Regions from separate parts of the Telluria sp. RT2P19 genome, predicted to be linked through region 2. Evidence: predicted binding sites of a transcription regulator. Region 2 holds the regulator's gene; each other region holds the start of a gene.
What was found. The regulator sigma-54, encoded in region 2, starts transcription at its own class of promoters, with help from an activator protein. The targets are predictions, from matches to a motif close to TGGCANGNAANCTGCTTT.
Positions count from the first base shown of each region.

Region 1: the regulator sigma-54 is predicted to act here: its motif matches at 1,672-1,689, upstream of AC56KW_RS19015 (PEP-CTERM sorting domain-containing protein).
Region 3: the regulator sigma-54 is predicted to act here: its motif matches at 1,799-1,816, upstream of AC56KW_RS08060 (TorF family putative porin).

Region 1 covers NZ_JCASIL010000016.1:57,588-63,828, reverse strand. The annotation lists gene AC56KW_RS19025 (DUF4214 domain-containing protein) at 1-506, shown strand, start outside; gene AC56KW_RS19020 (sulfurtransferase) at 546-1,436, opposite strand; gene AC56KW_RS19015 (PEP-CTERM sorting domain-containing protein) at 1,736-2,404, shown strand; gene dnaE (DNA polymerase III subunit alpha) at 2,632-6,126, shown strand.
Region 2 covers NZ_JCASIL010000020.1:16,166-22,406, reverse strand. The annotation lists gene lptA (lipopolysaccharide transport periplasmic protein LptA) at 1-398, shown strand, start outside; gene lptB (LPS export ABC transporter ATP-binding protein) at 410-1,162, shown strand; gene AC56KW_RS21005 (RNA polymerase factor sigma-54) at 1,174-2,658, shown strand; gene hpf (ribosome hibernation-promoting factor, HPF/YfiA family) at 2,733-3,092, shown strand; gene AC56KW_RS20995 (enoyl-CoA hydratase/isomerase family protein) at 3,216-4,301, shown strand; gene AC56KW_RS20990 (DUF5694 domain-containing protein) at 4,386-5,456, shown strand; gene rapZ (RNase adapter RapZ) at 5,483-6,241, opposite strand, start outside.
Region 3 covers NZ_JCASIL010000004.1:386,564-392,804, reverse strand. The annotation lists gene AC56KW_RS08070 (adenosylcobalamin-dependent ribonucleoside-diphosphate reductase) at 1-1,201, opposite strand, end outside; partial or broken gene AC56KW_RS08065 (accessory factor UbiK family protein) at 1,402-1,629, opposite strand; gene AC56KW_RS08060 (TorF family putative porin) at 1,888-2,622, shown strand; gene glnK (P-II family nitrogen regulator) at 2,641-2,979, shown strand; gene AC56KW_RS08050 (ammonium transporter) at 2,994-4,394, shown strand; gene gshA (glutamate--cysteine ligase) at 4,536-5,837, shown strand; gene AC56KW_RS08040 (class I SAM-dependent methyltransferase) at 5,857-6,241, opposite strand, start outside.

The DNA of each region.
Region 1 (6,241 bases), on a different contig from region 2:
TCGAGAACCAGGTGGTGAGCTACGAGCAGATCGCTGCCGCCTTCGCTGAAACGGCGGAGTACAAGGCAACCTATTCCGGCACCGATCACCGCGAACTCGTCCACGAAATCTACGACAACCTGTTCGGTCGCGCGCCGGAACAGACAGGACGCGATTTCTGGATCACGGCGCTGGATACCGGCGCCATGACGGTCGACAATATGGTGACGATGGTGGCGGGAGGTGCCCAGGGGGCCGACCAGTTCGCGTTCAACGCCAAGATTGGCGTGGCCATTGCCTTTACCGACCGTATCGACACGTCGCAAGAAAAAGCCGCCTACAGCGGCGAGGCGGCCCTCATGATTGCGATTAACTACCTGGCTGGCGTCAAGAACCTGATCACCGGCGATCTGGCACGCGATCCCGGCGCCATCGACCTGGCGATTGCGCGCATGAGCGGCGCGCCCACTGCGATGGATGAACTCGAGCTGGTCGGGGTGGCCGACCCCGCCGGCGCCTTCGCATAAGGGGGGGACGGCGCCTGAGGCGGCGCCGCCCCCGTTCGTTCAGGCCATGGCCTGGCCAGGTGCGTGGCCGGGCTCGCCGGCGGCCGGTTGCGTGCCGGCGCAATGCGGGCACGACACGCCCATCACGTATTCCGGCGCCAGCTGCTGGCGCGGCGTCACCACCGCGCGGCAGGCGAAGCACTGCACGGTCTCGGTCGGTTCCAGTTTCGGGTTGAGCGCGGTGCGGTAGTCGAACACGAAGCAGTCGCCCGTGTAATGGTCGCCGCCGACTTCCTCGAAATACTTCAGGATGCCGCCTTCGAGCTGGAACACGCGGTCGTAGCCGATCTCTTTCATGTGGATCGCGGCTTTTTCGCAACGGATGCCGCCGGTACAGAAGGTGACCACGGTCTTGCCGTTGAGCTCATCCTTGTGCTCGGCCGCGACGGCGGGGAACTCGGTGAACTTGTCGATACGATAATCGAGCGTGTTGTTGAACGTGCCGACGTCGACTTCGAAGGCATTGCGGGTTTCCATCATCACGACTTCGACGCCGTCGTCGTCATGGCCCTGGTCGAGCCAGCGCTTGAGCGTCTTCGCATCGACCACCGGCGCGCGGCCAAGCTCCGGCTTGATCAGCGGCATGCGCATGGTGATGATCTCTTTCTTGATCTTGACCAGCATGCGCTTGTGCGACTGTTCGGTCGACAGGCTCTCTTTCCACTCCAGGTCCGCCAGGCGGGCGTCGCTGCGCACCCAGGCCAGGTACTGGTCGATGTGCTCGCGCGTCCCCGACAGGAACATATTGATGCCTTCCGGCGTCAGCAGCACGGTGCCTTTCAGTCCGAGCTCGTTGCACAGATCCTGGTATTGCGGGCGCAATGCTTCCAGGTTCTCGAGCGTGATGAATTTATAGGCGGCGATGTTGACGTACTGGTTTTGGGAGGACATGGTCGAAGGGCCTTGCAAAGGCGGTTGGAAAGACAGGGCGACATTATAAATCAGCAGGCGCCGCTGTCTGGAAGTGTCGACTTTTCGCGACAGCAAGCGCATTGATTTGGCTTGGCTGCATGAATGATATGGAGACCTTGATGGTAAAGATTGCGTGTCGGGAAATTTTACATTGAGCTCGAAAGAAGATTGATAATTGTCAATAAGTTCTTGATTCATCGTTGTTTTTCTGTGCTGGCATTGATATTGCTTAATAGCTTTCGCTTATTAAATTATGTTACCTCTAAGGAAATAACAATATGATCCGCAATATCGTTTTCGCCGCCCTTGCCCTGACCACCGGCATCGCCGCAGCCGCACCTGTGCAGAGCCTGACCTTCACGTCGGATTCCAACACCGCGTACAGCTACACGTTGCCGGCAAGCCAGAAGGGCGGCGTGGTTGTCGGCTTCGATTTCAGCTTTACCGGCACTCTCGGCAACAACGACTTCCTGGGCCTGTGGTTCGGCAATTCCAGCAATCTCGATGAGGCATACAAGGGTCCGAACTTCGGTGTAAAGACCAACTGCGGTACCGGTGCCAATAACTGCACCAACGACTTGTTTGCGCGCACTGTGGGCACGGATGGTCCTTACGTTCCAAACAGCAACATCTCGGAAGGCCAGACCTACAAGCTGTTCGCTCACCTCTACAAGAGCGGCAATTCGACGTCCTACGACACGATCGCCATGTGGGTAAATCCGGAAGCCGATGAAATCGCATCGCTCACCGGCGCCGATCTCGTGGCAACCGGCAAATCGAACCTGACCTCGTTCGACACCATTGGCTTTCGTACCGCGAACATCGACAACAACGTGACCATGACCGTCAACGGCCTGAACGTTGCCGAAGTGCCGGAACCATCGAGCGTCGCCCTGCTGGGTCTGGCCATGGCTGGCCTGGCGTTTACCCGCCGCAAGCGCGCCTGATTGCGCTGAACGGTATATCGCCAGCCGGGTCGGCTGGCAATCCAGACCCGCTGCCTGCAGCGGGTTCTTGTTTTATGTAAGGTCGTCCCGTGCTGTTCGCGTGATGATCCCCAATGGGGGCATCGCTGCGATTTCTGCTGTTTTCGCTGGGCCGGGCCGCCATGCAGCCGGCCACCGTCAGTCATTCCGACGTCGCGGCACCCTGCCGCTCGCGGTAAAATACCCGGATGACTTCCCCGACTTTCACCCACCTGCGCGTCCACTCCGAATACTCCATCGTCGACGGCCTGGTCCGCATTGACGACCTGGTCAAGGCGGCCGTCAAGGACAGCCAGCCGGCACTGGCCGTGACCGATCTGGCCAACACGTTCTGCCTGGTGCGCTTCTACAAGGCGGCGCGCGGCAAGGGCATCAAGCCGATCGTCGGGGTCGACGCCTGGATCACCAACGACGACAACCGCGACAAGCCGCACCGCCTGCTGATCCTGGCCAAGAACCACACCGGCTACCTGCAGCTGTGCGACCTGCTGGCGCGCGCCTGGCTCACCAACCAGCACAAGGGCCGCGCCGAACTGCGCACCGAGTGGCTGGAAGCGCTGGCCACCTCCGTCTCGACCCTGCATCCGGATGAACCCCAGGCCAACGCCCTGATCGTGCTCTCGGGCGCCCACTTCGGCGACGTCGGCCAGGCGATCGAGAACGGCGACCTCGCCAAGGCCGAGGCCAATGCCGAGCGCTGGGCGCGCATTTTCCCGGGCCACTTCTATATCGAGATCCAGCGCGCCGGCCAGGCCAACCAGGAGCAGCAGGTGCGCCATTCGGTGGCGCTGGCCGGCCGCCTGGGCCTGCCGGTGGTCGCGACCCATCCGGTGCAGTTCCTGGACAAGAGCGAATTCATCGCTCACGAGGCGCGCGTCTGTATCGCCGAGGGCGAGATGCTGGCCAACGCCAAGCGCGTGCGCCGCTTCAACGAGAACATGTGCTTCAAGTCGCAGGCCGAGATGGCCGAATTGTTCAAGGACTTCCCGGGCGCGCTCGCCAACTCGGTCGAAATCGCCAAGCGCTGCAACGTCACCCTCACCCTGGGCAAGCCCCAGCTGCCGAACTTCCCGACTCCGGGCATGACGATCGACGAATTCCTGGTCGCCGAGACCAAGAAGGGCCTCGAGGAGCGCCTGGTGCAGCTGTATCCCGATCCCGTCAAACGCGAGCAGGAGCGTCCGCGCTACGAGGCGCGCCTCGAGTTCGAGAACAAGACGATCATCAACATGAAGTTCCCGGGCTACTTCCTGATCGTGGCGGAGTTCATCCAGTGGGGCAAGAACAACGGCGTGCCGATCGGCCCGGGCCGCGGTTCGGGCGCGGGCTCGCTCGTGGCCTACGCCCTCAAGATCACCGACCTCGATCCGCTCAAGTACAACCTGCTGTTCGAGCGTTTCCTGAACCCCGAGCGCGTCTCGATGCCCGACTTCGACATCGACTTCTGCCAGGAAAAGCGCGAACTGGTGATCCAGCACGTGAAGGACCTGTACGGCCGCGACGCGGTGTCGCAGATCGCCACCTTCGGCACCATGGCGGCCAAGGGCGCGATCCGCGACGTCGGCCGCGTGCTCGATTTCGGCTACAACTTCTGCGACGGCATCTCCAAGCTGATCCCGTTCAAGCCGGGTAAGCCGGTCTCGATCGCCGAGGCGATCGAAGAAGAACCGCTGCTCAAGGAGCGCCTCGAGAACGAAGAAGAGGTCAAGCAGCTGCTCGACCTCGCGCAGCAGGTCGAGGGCATCACGCGCGGCATCGGCATGCACGCCGGGGGCGTGCTGATCGCGCCGGGCAAGCTCACCGATTTCTGCCCGCTGTACACCCAGGGTGGCGACGCCGGCGTGGTGTCGCAGTACGACAAGGACGACGTGGAGGCCGTGGGCCTGGTCAAGTTCGACTTCCTGGGCCTGACCACCCTCACCATCCTCGACCGCGCCGTCAACTACATCAAGGACCTCGACCCGGCGGAATCCGAATTCGACCTGGCCAAGCTGCCGCTGGACGACCGCGCCTCGTACAAGTTGCTGAGCGACGCCAAGACGGTCGCCATCTTCCAGCTCGAATCGCGCGGCATGCAGGGCATGCTCAAGGATGCGCGCCCCGACCGCTTCGAGGACATCATCGCGCTCGTCGCCCTGTACCGTCCGGGCCCGATGGACCTGATTCCCGACTTCTGCAAGCGCAAGCACGGCGAGAAGTTCGACTATCCCGATCCGCGCACCGAGTCCATCCTGTCCGAGACCTACGGCATCATGGTCTACCAGGAGCAGGTCATGCAGATGGCGCAGATCGTGGGCGGCTACTCGCTTGGCGGCGCCGACATGCTGCGCCGCGCGATGGGCAAGAAGAAGGCCGAAGAGATGGCCGAGCACCGCGAGATCTTCCGCGCCGGCGCCGCCAAGGATGGCCTGTCGACCGAAAAGGCCGACGAGATCTTCGACTTGATGGAAAAGTTCGCGGGCTACGGCTTCAACAAGTCGCACGCGGCCGCGTATGCGCTGCTGTCGTACCACACGGCGTATTTGAAGGTGCACCACACCGCCGCGTTCATGGCAGCCAATATGTCGCTGGCGATGGAAGACACCGAGAAGATCAAGATCCTGGTCGAGGACGCGAAAGAAGTCTGCAAGCTCACGATCCTGCCGCCGGACGTCAACGAATCGCAGTTCCGCTTCACGCCGGAAGGCGAGGCCAGGTCGAAGACCGGCAAGCAAGTGACCAATATCCGCTACGGCCTGGGCGGCGTGAAGGGGGCGGGCCAGGGCGCGATCGAGGCCATCATCGCCGCCCGCACCGAGGGCGGCAGGTTCAAGGACCTGTTCGACTTCTGCAAGCGGGTCGACCGCAAGCAGATCAACCGCCGCACGATCGAATCCTTGATCCGCGCCGGCGCGATGGATGCCTTCGGCGTCGACCGCGCGGTGCTGCTGGCGTCGGTGGCGTTCGCGATGGAAGCGGCCGGCCAGGCGGCCGCCGCCGCCAACCAGGTCAGCCTGTTCGGCGGCGACGATTCGGATCTCGTGGCGCCGCCCGACTACGTGAAAGCCACGCCCTGGACCGACCGCCAGAAGCTGTCCGAAGAAAAGACCGCGCTCGGCTACTACTTGTCGGGCCATATGTTCGACTCGTACGCGCAAGAGGTGCGGCGCTTCGCCAAGACCAAGCTGAAAGACCTGGAACCGTCGCGCGACCCGCGCATGATGTGCGGCGTGATCACCGGCGTGCGCACCCAGATGACCCAGCGCGGCAAGATCCTGATCGTGGCGCTGGACGACAAGACCGCCGTGCACGAAGTGACCATCTACAGCGAGGTGGCCGAGGCCAACAAGCACGCGCTCAAGGAAGATGAATTCCTGCTGGTGGTCGGCAAGGTGTCCGAGGACCGCTTCAACGGCGGCCTGCGCATCACGGCCGAGAAGGTGTTCGACATCGCGGCCTCGCGCATCCAGTACGGACACAAGCTCGAGATGGACCTGGCCACGACGGTCGATCCGGCGAAGATCGCCGAGGTGCTGCAGCCTTACCGGGTGCAGGACGGGATGCCGGTCAGCCTGCGCCTGGTGACCAACGGGATTCCGCACATCATGCAGCTGGGCGACGACTGGCGCGTGGCGCCGTCGGATACGCTCAAGCAGGCGCTGGAACTGACGCTGGGGGCGAAGGATGTGGCAGTAGAGTACTAGGTTACCTGTGTGTGGGGTGGGGTGGGGTACTTGGGGTGGGGTGCTTGGGGTGAGGTGCTTGGGGTGAGGTGCTTGGGGTGAGGTGCTTGGGGTGGGGTGGGGTGGGGTGGGGTGG
Region 2 (6,241 bases):
TCCTGACCCGCGGCACCCTGCAGCTCAAGTCGGACCGCGCCCTGGTCAAGGAAAGCCCGGAAGGCTATATGAGCGTGACCCTCACCGCCGCCGGCGGCAAGGTCACCACCTTCCGCCAGAAGCGCGACGGCGGTCCCGACCTGTGGGTCGAGGGCCAGGCCGAACGCATCGAGTACGACGAGCGTTCGGAACTGGTGCGCCTGTTCTCCAACGCCATCGTGCGCGAACTGGAAGGTTCGCGCATGACCAACCAGATCACCGGTCCTTACATCTCCTACGACAACCGCAAGGAAGTGGCCACGGTGCGCAACGACGTCAGCGGCCAAAGTAAAGTTGGCGGCGGCCGCGGCACCCTGATCCTGGCGCCCAAGCGCGCCCCGGCCGGAGGCGCCCAATGACGGCAGCCCCGATGGAGCTGGGCGATTGCAGTACCCTGGTCGTCAAAGGCCTGCAGAAGAGCTATGGCAAGCGCCTGGTGGTGCGCGACGTGTCGCTGCAGGTCGAATGCGGTGAAGTGGTTGGCTTGCTGGGCCCGAACGGCGCCGGCAAGACGACGTCGTTCTACATGATCGTCGGCCTGGTGCCGTCGGATGCCGGTTCGATCGACATCAACGGTACCGACATCACGAGCCTGCCGATCCACCGCCGCGCGGTGCTGGGCCTGTCCTACCTGCCGCAAGAGGCGTCGGTGTTTCGCAAGCTGACGGTCGAAGAGAACATCCGCGCCGTGCTCGAACTGCAGAAGGACAACGGCAAGCCGCTGTCGAAAGACCAGATCAACGCGCGCCTCGACACCCTGCTGGCCGACCTGCAGATCGAGAAGCTGCGCGAAAATCCGGCCTTGTCGCTGTCGGGCGGCGAGCGCCGCCGCGTGGAAATCGCGCGCGCGCTGGCGACCAATCCGCGCTTCGTGCTGCTCGACGAGCCATTCGCCGGCGTCGATCCGATCGCCGTGATCGAGATCCAGCGCATCGTGCGCTTCCTGAAGGAGCGCAAGATCGGCGTCCTGATCACCGACCACAACGTGCGCGAGACGCTCGGCATCTGCGACCGCGCCTACATCATCAACCAGGGCGCCGTGCTGGCATCGGGCCGCCCTGACGACATCATCGCCGACGAGTCGGTGCGCCGCGTGTACCTGGGTGAACACTTCCGCATGTGAGCGACACCTAGATGAAACAGTCCCTGCAACTTCGCACATCGCAGCACCTGGCGCTCACGCCGCAATTGCAGCAATCGATCCGCCTGCTGCAGCTGTCGACACTCGAACTGCACCAGGAGATCGAGCAGATACTGGGCGATAACCCCTTGCTGGAACGGCTCGACGATCCGCTCGACCGCTCGGTGCGCTTGCTGGCCGATGGCGCCATCAACAACGCGCCGGCCAATGGCGAAGCGCCGTCCGCGCCCGGCCAGCAGGCCGAGGGACAGGAGGCGCCAGCGCCGGCAGGCGAGGCCGAAGGCTTCGATGGCGCCGCCGATGGCGACCGTGGCGACGCCGACTGGAGCGATGGCGGTTCGGTATCGTCGGGCAGTGGCGGCGAGGATGAAGACGGCCGCCCGCAGCTGGAGGCCTGCGCCATCACCTTGCGCGAGCACCTGATGGAACAGGTGCGCGAAGCCACCTTGTCGGCGCGCGACCGGGCGCTGGCCGAGCTGGTGATCGATGCGCTCGACGACAACGGCTACCTCGAGGAACCACTCGACGAGATCCACGCCCGTCTGCCCGAAGAACTCGAGATCGAGATCGACGAGCTGCGCTGCGCGCTGGCGCTGGTGCAGAGCATGGACCCGGTGGGCGTCGGCGCGCGCAGCGCGGCCGAATGCCTGGCGCTGCAGATCCGGCGCATGCCCGGCGTGCCGATGGTCACGCGGCGCATGGCGCTCACCATCGTCGAGGGTTACCTGAGCTGGTTCGCCCAGCGCGAATACAGCAAGCTCAAAAAAGCGCTCGACTGCGACGACGAAGACCTGCGCGAGGTGCAGGCCGTGGTCCGCCAGTGCAATCCGCATCCGGGCGCCGCCTTCGCATCGAACCTGTCCGACTACGTGGTGCCGGACGTGATCGTGCGCCGTTCCAAGAGCGGCTGGGCTGTCACGTTGAACCCGGACGTGATGCCGCGCCTGCGCGTCAACAGCCTGTACGCGAACCTGCTCAAACAGGGCAAGAGCGAGGCGCAGATGGGCGCGCAGCTGCAAGAAGCGAAGTGGCTCATCAAGAATATGCGCCAGCGTTTCGACACCATCCTCCGTGTGGCGGAGGCGATTGTCGAGCGCCAGCGCAACTTTTTCTCGCACGGCGCGGTTGCCATGCGGCCCCTTGTTTTACGTGAGATTGCTGATACACTAGGCCTACACGAGAGCACAATTTCTCGTGTCACAACTCAAAAATATATGCTGACCCCGCACGGCATGGTTGAGTTGAAGTATTTCTTCGGCAGCCACGTTGCCACCGAGGCGGGAGGCGAAGCATCCTCGACGGCAATACGTGCGCTCATCGCACAATTGACAGGAGCAGAAGACCCTAGGAACCCTTTATCCGACAGCAAGATCGCGGAGATGCTCGGGGAACAAGGCATGGTCATCGCGCGCCGCACGGTTGCAAAATACCGTGAAGCCCTCAAGATACCCCCTGTAAGCCTCCGCAAGTCCTTGTAACTGCGCCGTCCACAGACATCGTGCCTTGTCGCGTCCTGTGGCCCACACGGTGCAACATTTTCAAAGGAGTGTGTATGAACCTCACAATCAGTGGCCATCATCTCGAAGTAACCCCCGCCATCCGTGAATACGTTCAGAATAAGCTCGAGCGCATCATTCGCCATTTCGACCAGGTGATCGACACCCACGTCTTCCTGGCCGTCGACAACCTCACTGAAAAAGAAAAAAGGCAGAAAGCAGAGATCAACGTGCAGGTATCGGGCAAGACCCTGCATGTGGCAAGCGTCGCGCAAGACCTGTACGCCGCGATCGACACGCTGATGGATAAGCTGGACCGTCAAATCCTGAAACACAAGCAGCAACTGAAGGACCATAGCCGTACTTCGATCAAACGCCTGCCGGAAAACGGCGGCGAAGACGCCGCTGTCGCCTGATCAGGCGCAGGGCTCACACTAGCTAAGGGCGTCTAAGGGGACGCCCTTTTTGCATCCGGCTTCCCGGTATGACGCGCGTCGCGTGTTCGGTAAAATGCATCTCTCTCCATTACCGACCACGCCATGACCGACCACGTCCTGACCAGCATCGCCAACCGCACCGGCATCATCACCCTCGACCGTCCGAAGGCGCTCAATTCGCTGTCGCTCGCGATGGTGCGCGCGCTGACCGACATCCTGCTTGTCTGGCAGGCCAACCCGCAAGTCGACGCGGTCATGCTCACCAGCAGCAGCGAAAAGGCCTTGTGCGCAGGCGGCGACATCCGCTTCTTCCATGAAGTCGGCCATGCGGGTCCGATGGGCGGCAGCGCGCTGCTCGAGGATTTCTTCACCGAAGAATACGCGCTGAACCACCTGATCCATTTCTATCCGAAGCCCTATATCGCCATCATGGACGGCGTCGTGATGGGCGGCGGCATGGGCATCGCCCAGGGCGGCCCGGATTGCGGGCTGCGCATCGTGACCGAGCGCACCAGGATGGCCATGCCCGAAGTGAACATCGGCCTGTTCCCGGATGTCGGCGGCAGCCATTTCCTGTCGCATGCGCCGGGACAGCTCGGCAACTACCTGGGCTTGACCGGCCTGACGATCGGCGCCGCCGACGCGCTGTACGTGGGCCTGGCCGACGTGTTCGTGCCAAGCGCCGAGCTGCCGGCCTTGAACGCACTGATCCAGGCGACGGGCGGCGCCGAACTGCCCGCCGCGATCCGCGCCTTCGCCGCGCCGTTCGCGCAAGCGGCAGGCGAAAGCGAACTGCAGGCCCGGCGTGCACTGATCGATACGCACTTCGGCGCGGCGTCGGTCGCCGCGATCATGGCTTCGCTCGAACCCGACGAGACGCCGTTCGCGCAAAAGGCCCTGGCGGCGATGCGCCAGCGCTCGCCCCTGATGATGTGCGTGACCCACGAGCTGCTGGCGCGCGGCGCCCAACTGTCCGTGGCCGACTGCCTGCGCATGGAGCGCTCGCTGGTGCGCCGCAATTTCGAGCATGGCGAAGTGCTGGAAGGGGTACGCGCGCTGGTGATCGACAAGGACAATGCGCCGCAATGGAATCCCCCATCCCTCGAGCAGGTCACGCCCGAGATGGTGGCGCGCTTCTTCGCGCCGGTATGGCCGGACCACGCGCATCCGCTCAGGCATCTCGCATAAACGCTCCCATGCATATCCATTTTTGCGTGACACCGTATCGATGAGGTGTGACCATCAGTCCTTCATGATGTGAAAGGAAGACCGATGCGCCTGCGTGCCTTGCTGATCTCGATGACCTTGTGCGGCGGCGTCGCCGCGCAGGACCACCGGCCCGACTTCGATCCGAGCCGGCTCAAGGGCCCGGCGGCGGGAGGGGCGACCGAAGTGCTGGTGCTCGGCTCGTCCCATCTGTCGCAACTGCCGAAGACCTTCAGGCAATCGAGCCTGACCCTCGTGAACGACCGGCTTGCCGCCTGGAAGCCGCAGGCGATCGCCATTGAAGCGCTGTCCGGGCCACAGTGCGACTTCATGCGCGCTTACCAGGCGCGCTACAAGGACTCCATCGACAGCTATTGCTGGGATCCTGCGCCAGCCCGGGCGGCCACCGGGCTCGATGTCGCCGCCGCCACAGATGCGTACGAGAAGCTGCTGGCCTCCTGGCCGGACGCGCCGAGCCCCGCGCAACGGCGTCGCCTGGCGGCCCTGTTCCTTGCAGGCGGCGAACCCGCGTCGGCCTTCGTCCAATGGCTGCGCCTGCCGGCCGCCGAGCAGCGCGTGGGCGACGGACTCGATGCCGCGCTGGTCGCCCAGCTGCAGAAGTCCGAGACGCGCGTCAGCGAAAGCCTGATGATCGCCGCGCGCCTGGCCGCGCGCCTGGGCCACGAGCGCGTGTATCCGATGGATGACCACACGGCGGACCGCCCGATCAAGGACCGCCAGGCGATCATCGAGGCCTTCAATACAATCTGGGATAACCCGGCCAACAAGAAGCGCGCGCAGGCGGACAAGGTCTTGAACGAAGGGTTGGGCAGCCCCGAAGGCGTGCTGGCGCTGTACCGCGCCGAGAATGCGCCCGGCCAGGGAGTGCTCGTCTTCGAAAGCGACTTCGGCGCCGCCATGAACGAATCGTCGCCGCAGCGCTTGGGCCGCAAGTATCTGGGGTACTGGGAAACGCGCAACCTGCGCATGGCCGCCAATATCCGCGACGTGATGACCGAACGGCCGGGCGAGCGCATGCTGGTCATCGTGGGCGCTTCGCACAAGGGCTACCTGGAAGCCTACCTGCACCAGATGCACGATCTGCGCATCGTGGATGCAATGCAGGTGCTGCGGTAGAAACTGGAAATCTACCGGAGCAGGTGCTAGGCAGCCGGATGCTTCGGCTGCTCCCGGTGCCGTACGATCACGCGCTCGGTCTCGGCGAAGTGCGCGCCGAGATGCTCGGCCATGTACACCGAGCGGTGCTGGCCGCCGGTGCAGCCCACCGCCACCGTCAGGTAGCTGCGGTTATCGGTCTTGAACGATGGCAGCCACTTGGCCACGAAGCTGCGGATATCGGCCAGCATCTCGATCGCGCTCGGCTGGGTGTCGAGGAAGTCGATCACCGGCTGATCCCTGCCGGTGAGGGGCCGCAGGGCCAGGTCGTAATACGGGTTCGGGATCGCGCGCACGTCGAACACGAAGTCGGCGTCGAGCGGCACGCCGACCTTGAACGCGAACGATTCGAAGAACAGCGTCAGCGGCGCGTGGTCGACCTCGGCCAGCTCCTTGATCCAGCCGCGCAGCTTGTTGGCCGACAGCTCCGAGGTATCGATCACATGGCCCAGGTTCTCGATCGACGACAGGCGCTCGCGCTCTTCGGCGATGCACTCGATGAGGGTACGGCGCGAAGCCGGGTTCTCGCCCGGCCGCAGTTCGTGCGACAGCGGGTGGCTGCGCCGCGTCTCGGAAAAACGCGCGACCAGCGAATGCGTGCTCGAGGTCAGGAACATGACCTTGACCGCGTGGCCGTCCTCGCGCAGGCGACATACGCTCACCGGCAGTTCGACCAGCGATTCGGCGCTGCGCGCGTCGACCGAGACCGCCATCTTGGCGGTGCCGGACTCGTTGACTGTATTGAC
Region 3 (6,241 bases), on a different contig from region 2:
GCAGCGCGCTCGCAATGCGCGCCGCCATGGCGCGGCCTTCGTCGCTGTCGTAGCGCAGCCCCAGCATCGCCAGCGCGCTGCCCAGGCCCAGGAAGCCCAGGCCGATGCGGCGCTTGGCGCGCGCCTCGGCCGCCTGCTGCTGCAGCGGCCACTGGGTGGCGTCCAGCACCAGGTCGAGCATGCGCACCGCGACCGTCGCCACCTCCCGCATGCGCTCGAAGTCGAGCCGGGCATCCGGTGAGAAGGCGTCGTGGACGAAGACGGTCAGGTTGAGCGAGCCGAGGTCGCAGCAGCCATATGGCGGCAGGGGCTGCTCACCGCAGGGGTTGGTGGCGCGCAGCTCCTCGGCATACCAGAGATTGTTCTCGGCATTCATGCGGTCGACGAACAGCACGCCCGGCTCGGCATGGTCATAGGTCGAGAACATGATGCGCTCCCACAGGTCGCGCGCGCGCACCTCGCGGTAGACCCACGGGCCGTCGTCGCGGCGGCGGCCGCCGGCGGCCAGGTCTTCATCGCCCGGCTCGGCCGCGTGCACCAGCGCGAACGCGTCATCCGCTTCGACGGCGCGCATGAAGGCATCCGTCACCCCGACCGATATATTGAAATTGGTGAGCCGGCCCGTGTCCTTGGCCGCGATGAAGCGCTCGATGTCGGGATGGTCGATGCGCAGCACGCCCATCTGGGCGCCGCGCCGGGCACCGGCCGATTCCACGGTGCGGCAGGAAGCGTCGAACACTTCCATGTACGACACCGGGCCGGAAGCGCGCGATGCGGTGCCGGCCACCTTGCTGCCAAAGGGGCGGATGGCTGAGAAATCGTAGCCGACCCCACCGCCGCGGCGCATGGTCTCGGCGGCTTCGCTGAGCGCGGTATAAATGCCGGGCAGGCCATCGCTAGCGCCCGTGATCGAATCGCCGACCGGCTGCACGAAACAGTTGATGAGGGTGGCGCGCAGGCCGAGGCCGGCGGCGGAGGCAATCCGGCCGGCGGGAATGAAGCCCTGTTGCTGGGCCCAAAGGAAGCGGCGTTCACAGTCGGCGCGCTGCGGCACGGGCTCGAGGGCGGCCAGCGCGCGCGCAATGCGCCGCCGCACGTCGTCGATCGTGCGCTCGTCGCCCCTGGCGTATTTCTCGAGCAGCACGTCCAGCGATACTGCTTGCGCGGGCAAGGTGCCGGACGGCTTGTCTGGTGCATTCATGCTGGTCGCCCTGTCCATGAATGCACGCGTGCTTATGGTTTGTCGATCGGCGTATCGCCCGATTTATCCAGGCTCGGCGGCAGCACGATGGTCGGATCCTCGGGCTGGTTCGGGAACGGCGCCGTGGCCGACGGCGCCGCCCCCGGTTGTGGGGTGGTCGCCGCCGTCGCGCTCGCCGGGGCGGACGCGCCACCGGCCAGGCGTGCTTCGAGTTCGATCACGCGCAGCTCCAGCGCTTCCAGCTTGGCGCGTGTCTTGGCCAGCACTTGGGCCTGGATATCGAATTCCTCACGCGTGACCAGGTCGAGCTTGGCGAAGCCCGAAGTCATCGCCGCCTTGACGTTGCGCTCGATGTCCTTGGCCGGTCCGCTTTCGAGCGCCTGATTGATCTTGCCCTGCAAATCGCTGAAGAAATTACTGTTGTTCATGTCCTGATCCCTTTTTGCCATTGGTGCACGCACCATTGCGGTGCAATACAGCCAGATTTGGTGCGCCGCCCGGCATGCAGCGCGCCGTTCGCGGTCGGTTGTAATGGAGCAAAACTGATGTGGGGCGTGTTTACCAAAAAAACAAGGCCATTTTCAGCCCTTTATGGGCTGGCACGCATCCTGCTAAATGAAGGGTAGAAAACGCAATAAAAAAGGGAATCCAAACGCAGTAATTGTTCATCATCAAGGGGGTTTGTCATGAAGTGCACTGCAAAAATCAACGCAATCAGCCTGGCGATTCTGGCTTTTACCAGCGCCCAGGCCATGGCACAGGAACAACCCGCCGAACACCAGGTGAGCTACAACGTGAGCCTCGCCAGCGAATACCGTTACCGCGGGCTCGCGCAAACCGATTTCGACCCCGCCCTGTCGGGCGGCGTCGACTACGTACACGCCCCATCCGGCTTTTACGTAGGCACCTGGCTGTCCACCATCAAGTGGACCAAGGATCTGGGTGGCGACGGCAATATCGAATGGGACTTGTATGCCGGCAAACGCGGCCAGCTGACCGAGACGGTCAGCTACGACGTTGGCGGCCTGTATTACTACTATCCGGACAATAGCCTTGATCCAAATGCGAATACTTTCGAGCTGTACGGCAAGCTCGGCTTCGGTCCGGCGTACATCAAGTATTCGCACTCGACGACCAATCTGTTCGGCACCGCCGACAGCAAGCAGAGCGGATACCTGGACGTGGGCGCCGACATCGACGTTGGCAATGGCTTCCTGCTCAACCTGCACGTCGGCCGCCAGCGCGTCAAGAACAACAGCCCGGTGTCGTACACCGACTACCGGGTCGGGGTGACGAAGGACTTCGGGGTCGCCACCGTGGCCCTGGCCTGGCACAAGGCGAATACCGACGCCTACCTGAGTCCTGAGGGCAAGAACCTGGGCAAATCGGCCGCCGTGCTGTCCGTGTCAAAAACTTTTTGATAGCAAAGAGGCAATACCATGAAAATGATTACCGCCATCATCAAGCCCTTCAAGCTCGACGAGGTGCGAGAAGCGCTGTCGGAAATCAACGTGCAAGGCATGACGGTGACTGAAGTGAAGGGTTTCGGTCGCCAGAAAGGCCACACCGAGCTGTACCGTGGCGCCGAGTACGTCGTCGATTTCCTGCCCAAGATCAAGATCGAAGCCGCCGTCGACGATGCCGTCGTCGACCAGGTAATCGATGCGATCCAGGGCGCCGCCCGCACCGGCAAGATCGGTGACGGCAAGATCTTCGTGGCCGACCTGAACCAGGTCATCCGTATCCGCACCGGCGAGACCGGCAACGACGCACTGTAAGAAGGAAAGTGTTCATGAAGCATATAACGACAAAAATCCTGTCCGCCATGCTGGGCCTGGGCCTGGCCCTCCCGGCCATGGCGGCGCCGTCCATCAACAAAGGGGATACCGCCTGGATGTTCGTCGCCACCCTGCTGGTCATCATGATGGTGATCCCGGGCCTGGCGCTGTTCTACGGCGGCATGGTGCGCGCCAAGAACATGCTGTCGGTCCTGATGCAGGTCATGATGGTGTTTTCGCTGATCATCGTGCTGTGGTGCCTGTACGGCTACTCGCTGGCCTTCACCGGCAACAATGCCTTCATCGGCGGCTTCGACCGCGCCTTCCTGCAGGGCATCTGGGACCCGGCCGCCGGCACCTTCGCAATGGCCGCGACCTTCACCAAAGAGGCGATGATTCCCGAGTTCATCTTCGTCGCCTTCCAGGGTACCTTCGCCGCCATCACCTGCGCGCTGATCGTCGGTTCCTTCGCCGAGCGCGCACGCTTCTCGGCGGTGCTGGCCTTCGTGGTGATCTGGTTCACCTTCGCCTACCTGCCGATGGCGCACATGGTCTGGTTCTGGGCCGGTCCTGACGCGATCAGCGACGCCGCCTCGCTGGCCACCGTGACCGCCGGCGCCGGCTACCTGTGGCAGCAAGGCGCGCTCGACTTCGCGGGCGGCACCGTGGTCCACATCAACTCGGCCGTGGCCGGCCTGGTGGGCGCCTACGTGATCGGCAAGCGCGTCGGCTACGGCAAGGAATCGATGGCCCCGCACTCGCTGCCGATGACCATGGTCGGCGCCTCGCTGCTGTGGGTCGGCTGGTTCGGCTTCAACGCCGGCTCGGCGCTCGAAGCGGGCGACATCGCGGCGCTGGCCTTCATCAACACCCTGCTGGCGACCGCCGCCGCTACCGTCTCGTGGGCGGCCGGCGAGTGGATGTTCAAGCGCAAGCCGTCGATGCTGGGCGCCGCTTCGGGCGCCATCTCGGGCCTGGTGGCGATCACCCCGGGCGCCGGTTTCGTCGGCCCGATGGGCGCCTTGGTCATGGGCCTGCTGGCTGGTATCATCTGCCTGTGGGGCGTGACCGGCCTGAAGCGCATGTTGCGCGCCGATGATTCGCTCGACGTGTTCGGCGTGCATGGCGTGGGCGGCATCCTGGGTGCGCTGCTGACCGGCGTGTTCGCGGCGCCGTCGCTGGGTGGCCAGGGCGTGTGGGACTACACCACCAACGCCATGAACACCAGCTACTCGATCGCCAGCCAGGTGCTGGTGCAGGCGCATGGCGTGGTCGTGACCGTCGTGTGGTCGGCGGTCGTCGCCTTCATCGCCTTCAAGCTGGTCGATATCGTGATCGGCCTGCGGGTGCCTGAAGACGAAGAGCGCGAAGGCCTGGACATTACCAGCCACGGAGAATCGGCGTACCGCTACTGACATCTTTTGACGTCGGTCAAAAGGCGCCTGCGGGCGCCTTTTTTGCATCTTTGGCAACGCCTCTTTAAAAAGGCCGGGTACACCCCATATGACTAACCCAACTAAGTAAACAACAAGAAGCGCATAACAAGGACGTCCTACATGGTTCCGCACCTCGCCACCGCCCAGACCGGTCCTTTGCTGGACCTGGAAAAGAAAATCCTCGAAGCCACCCCCGCCATCGAGCGCTGGTTCCGGCTCGAGTGGCAGGAGCATACGCCACCGTTCTATTGCTCGGTAGACTTGCGCAATGCGGGCTATAAGCTGGCGCCGGTCGATACCAACCTGTTCCCGGGCGGTTTCAACAACCTGCCGACCGAGATGCTGCCGCTGACGGTGCAGGCCGCCATGGCGGCGATCGATAAATACTGCCCGGATGCGCGCAACCTGCTGCTGGTTCCCGAGACGCATACGCGCAACCCGATGTACCTGCAGAACGTGGCGCGACTGATGCAGATCTTCCGCCAGACCGGCCTGCACGTGCGCCTGGGCTCGTTCTCGCCGGAAGTGACCGAACCGACGCCGCTGGCCCTGCCTGACGGCAATATGTTGGTGGTCGAGCCGCTGGTGCGCTCGCCCAACGGGCGCCGCGTCGGCCTGGCCGATTTCGACCCGTGCACCATCTTGCTCAACAATGACCTGTCGGCCGGCATTCCGTCCATCCTCGAGAACGTGCACGAGCAGTCGCTACTGCCGCCGCTGCATGCCGGCTGGGCGCTGCGCCGCAAGAGCAACCACCTGAAGGCGTTCGATGAAGTCGCCAAGAAGTTCGGCAAGCTGATCGATATCGACCCGTGGCTGGTCAATCCCCTGCACAGCAAGTGCGGCGAAGTCGACCTGCGCGAGAACGTCGGCACCGAGGAACTGGCCGACAATGTCTCGGCACTGTTCTCCAAGATCAAGAAGAAGTACAAGGAGTACGGCATGAAGGAGCGCAAGCCCTTCGTGATCCTGAAGCCCGACGCCGGCACCTACGGCATGGGCGTGATGACGATCAAGGACGCCAGCGAGGTGCGCGACCTGACCCCGGCCCAGCGTGCCCGCATGTCGGTGATCAAGGATGGTGTCGCGGTGACCGACCTGATCATCCAGGAAGGCGTGCCGACCTTCGAGTCGATCGACGACGCCGTGGCCGAGCCGGTGGTATACATGATCGACCGCTACGTCGTGGGCGGCTTCTACCGCGTGCATGCCGAACGCGGCATCGACCAGAACCTGAATTCGCCGGGCTCGCAATACGTGCCGCTGGCTTTTGCCCAGCAGCATGCGGTGCCCGACCTGAAGGCCAAGCCGGGCACGGCGGCGCCAAACCGTTTCTATGTGTATGGCGTGGTGGCGCGGCTGGGCATGCTGGCGGCGTCGCTCGAAATGGAACGCACCGACCCGAACCCGGAAGTGTATTGATCGGCCCCCGGGAGGGGTGCTACTCCTCCTTGCGCACCACATACATGAAGTGCGAGCGCAGCGCCGGCGCCAGCGCTGTCAGCAGTTCGGTCACCATATATGGCGCCGTGGCCAGCAGGCGGTGGATAGGCGGCGCCAGCACCAGGCTGCGGTAGCGCGGCTCGCTGCCCGGCCACCACGCCTGCAGCTCGGCGCGGGTGACCCGGCGCACATTGCGGTTGCGCGGGTTGTCGTAGCGAAAATCGAACACGAGACACCAGCCGCCCGGGCGCAGCGCGCGCCACATCTGCGCGGCCAGTTCGCGCCGCAGGGCCGGATCGAGCACCGAGGAAAACACCGTTTGCGCCGTGACCAGGTCATGGCCCGCGGGCGGCAGCGCATCGAGCGTACCCAGGTGCCAGCGC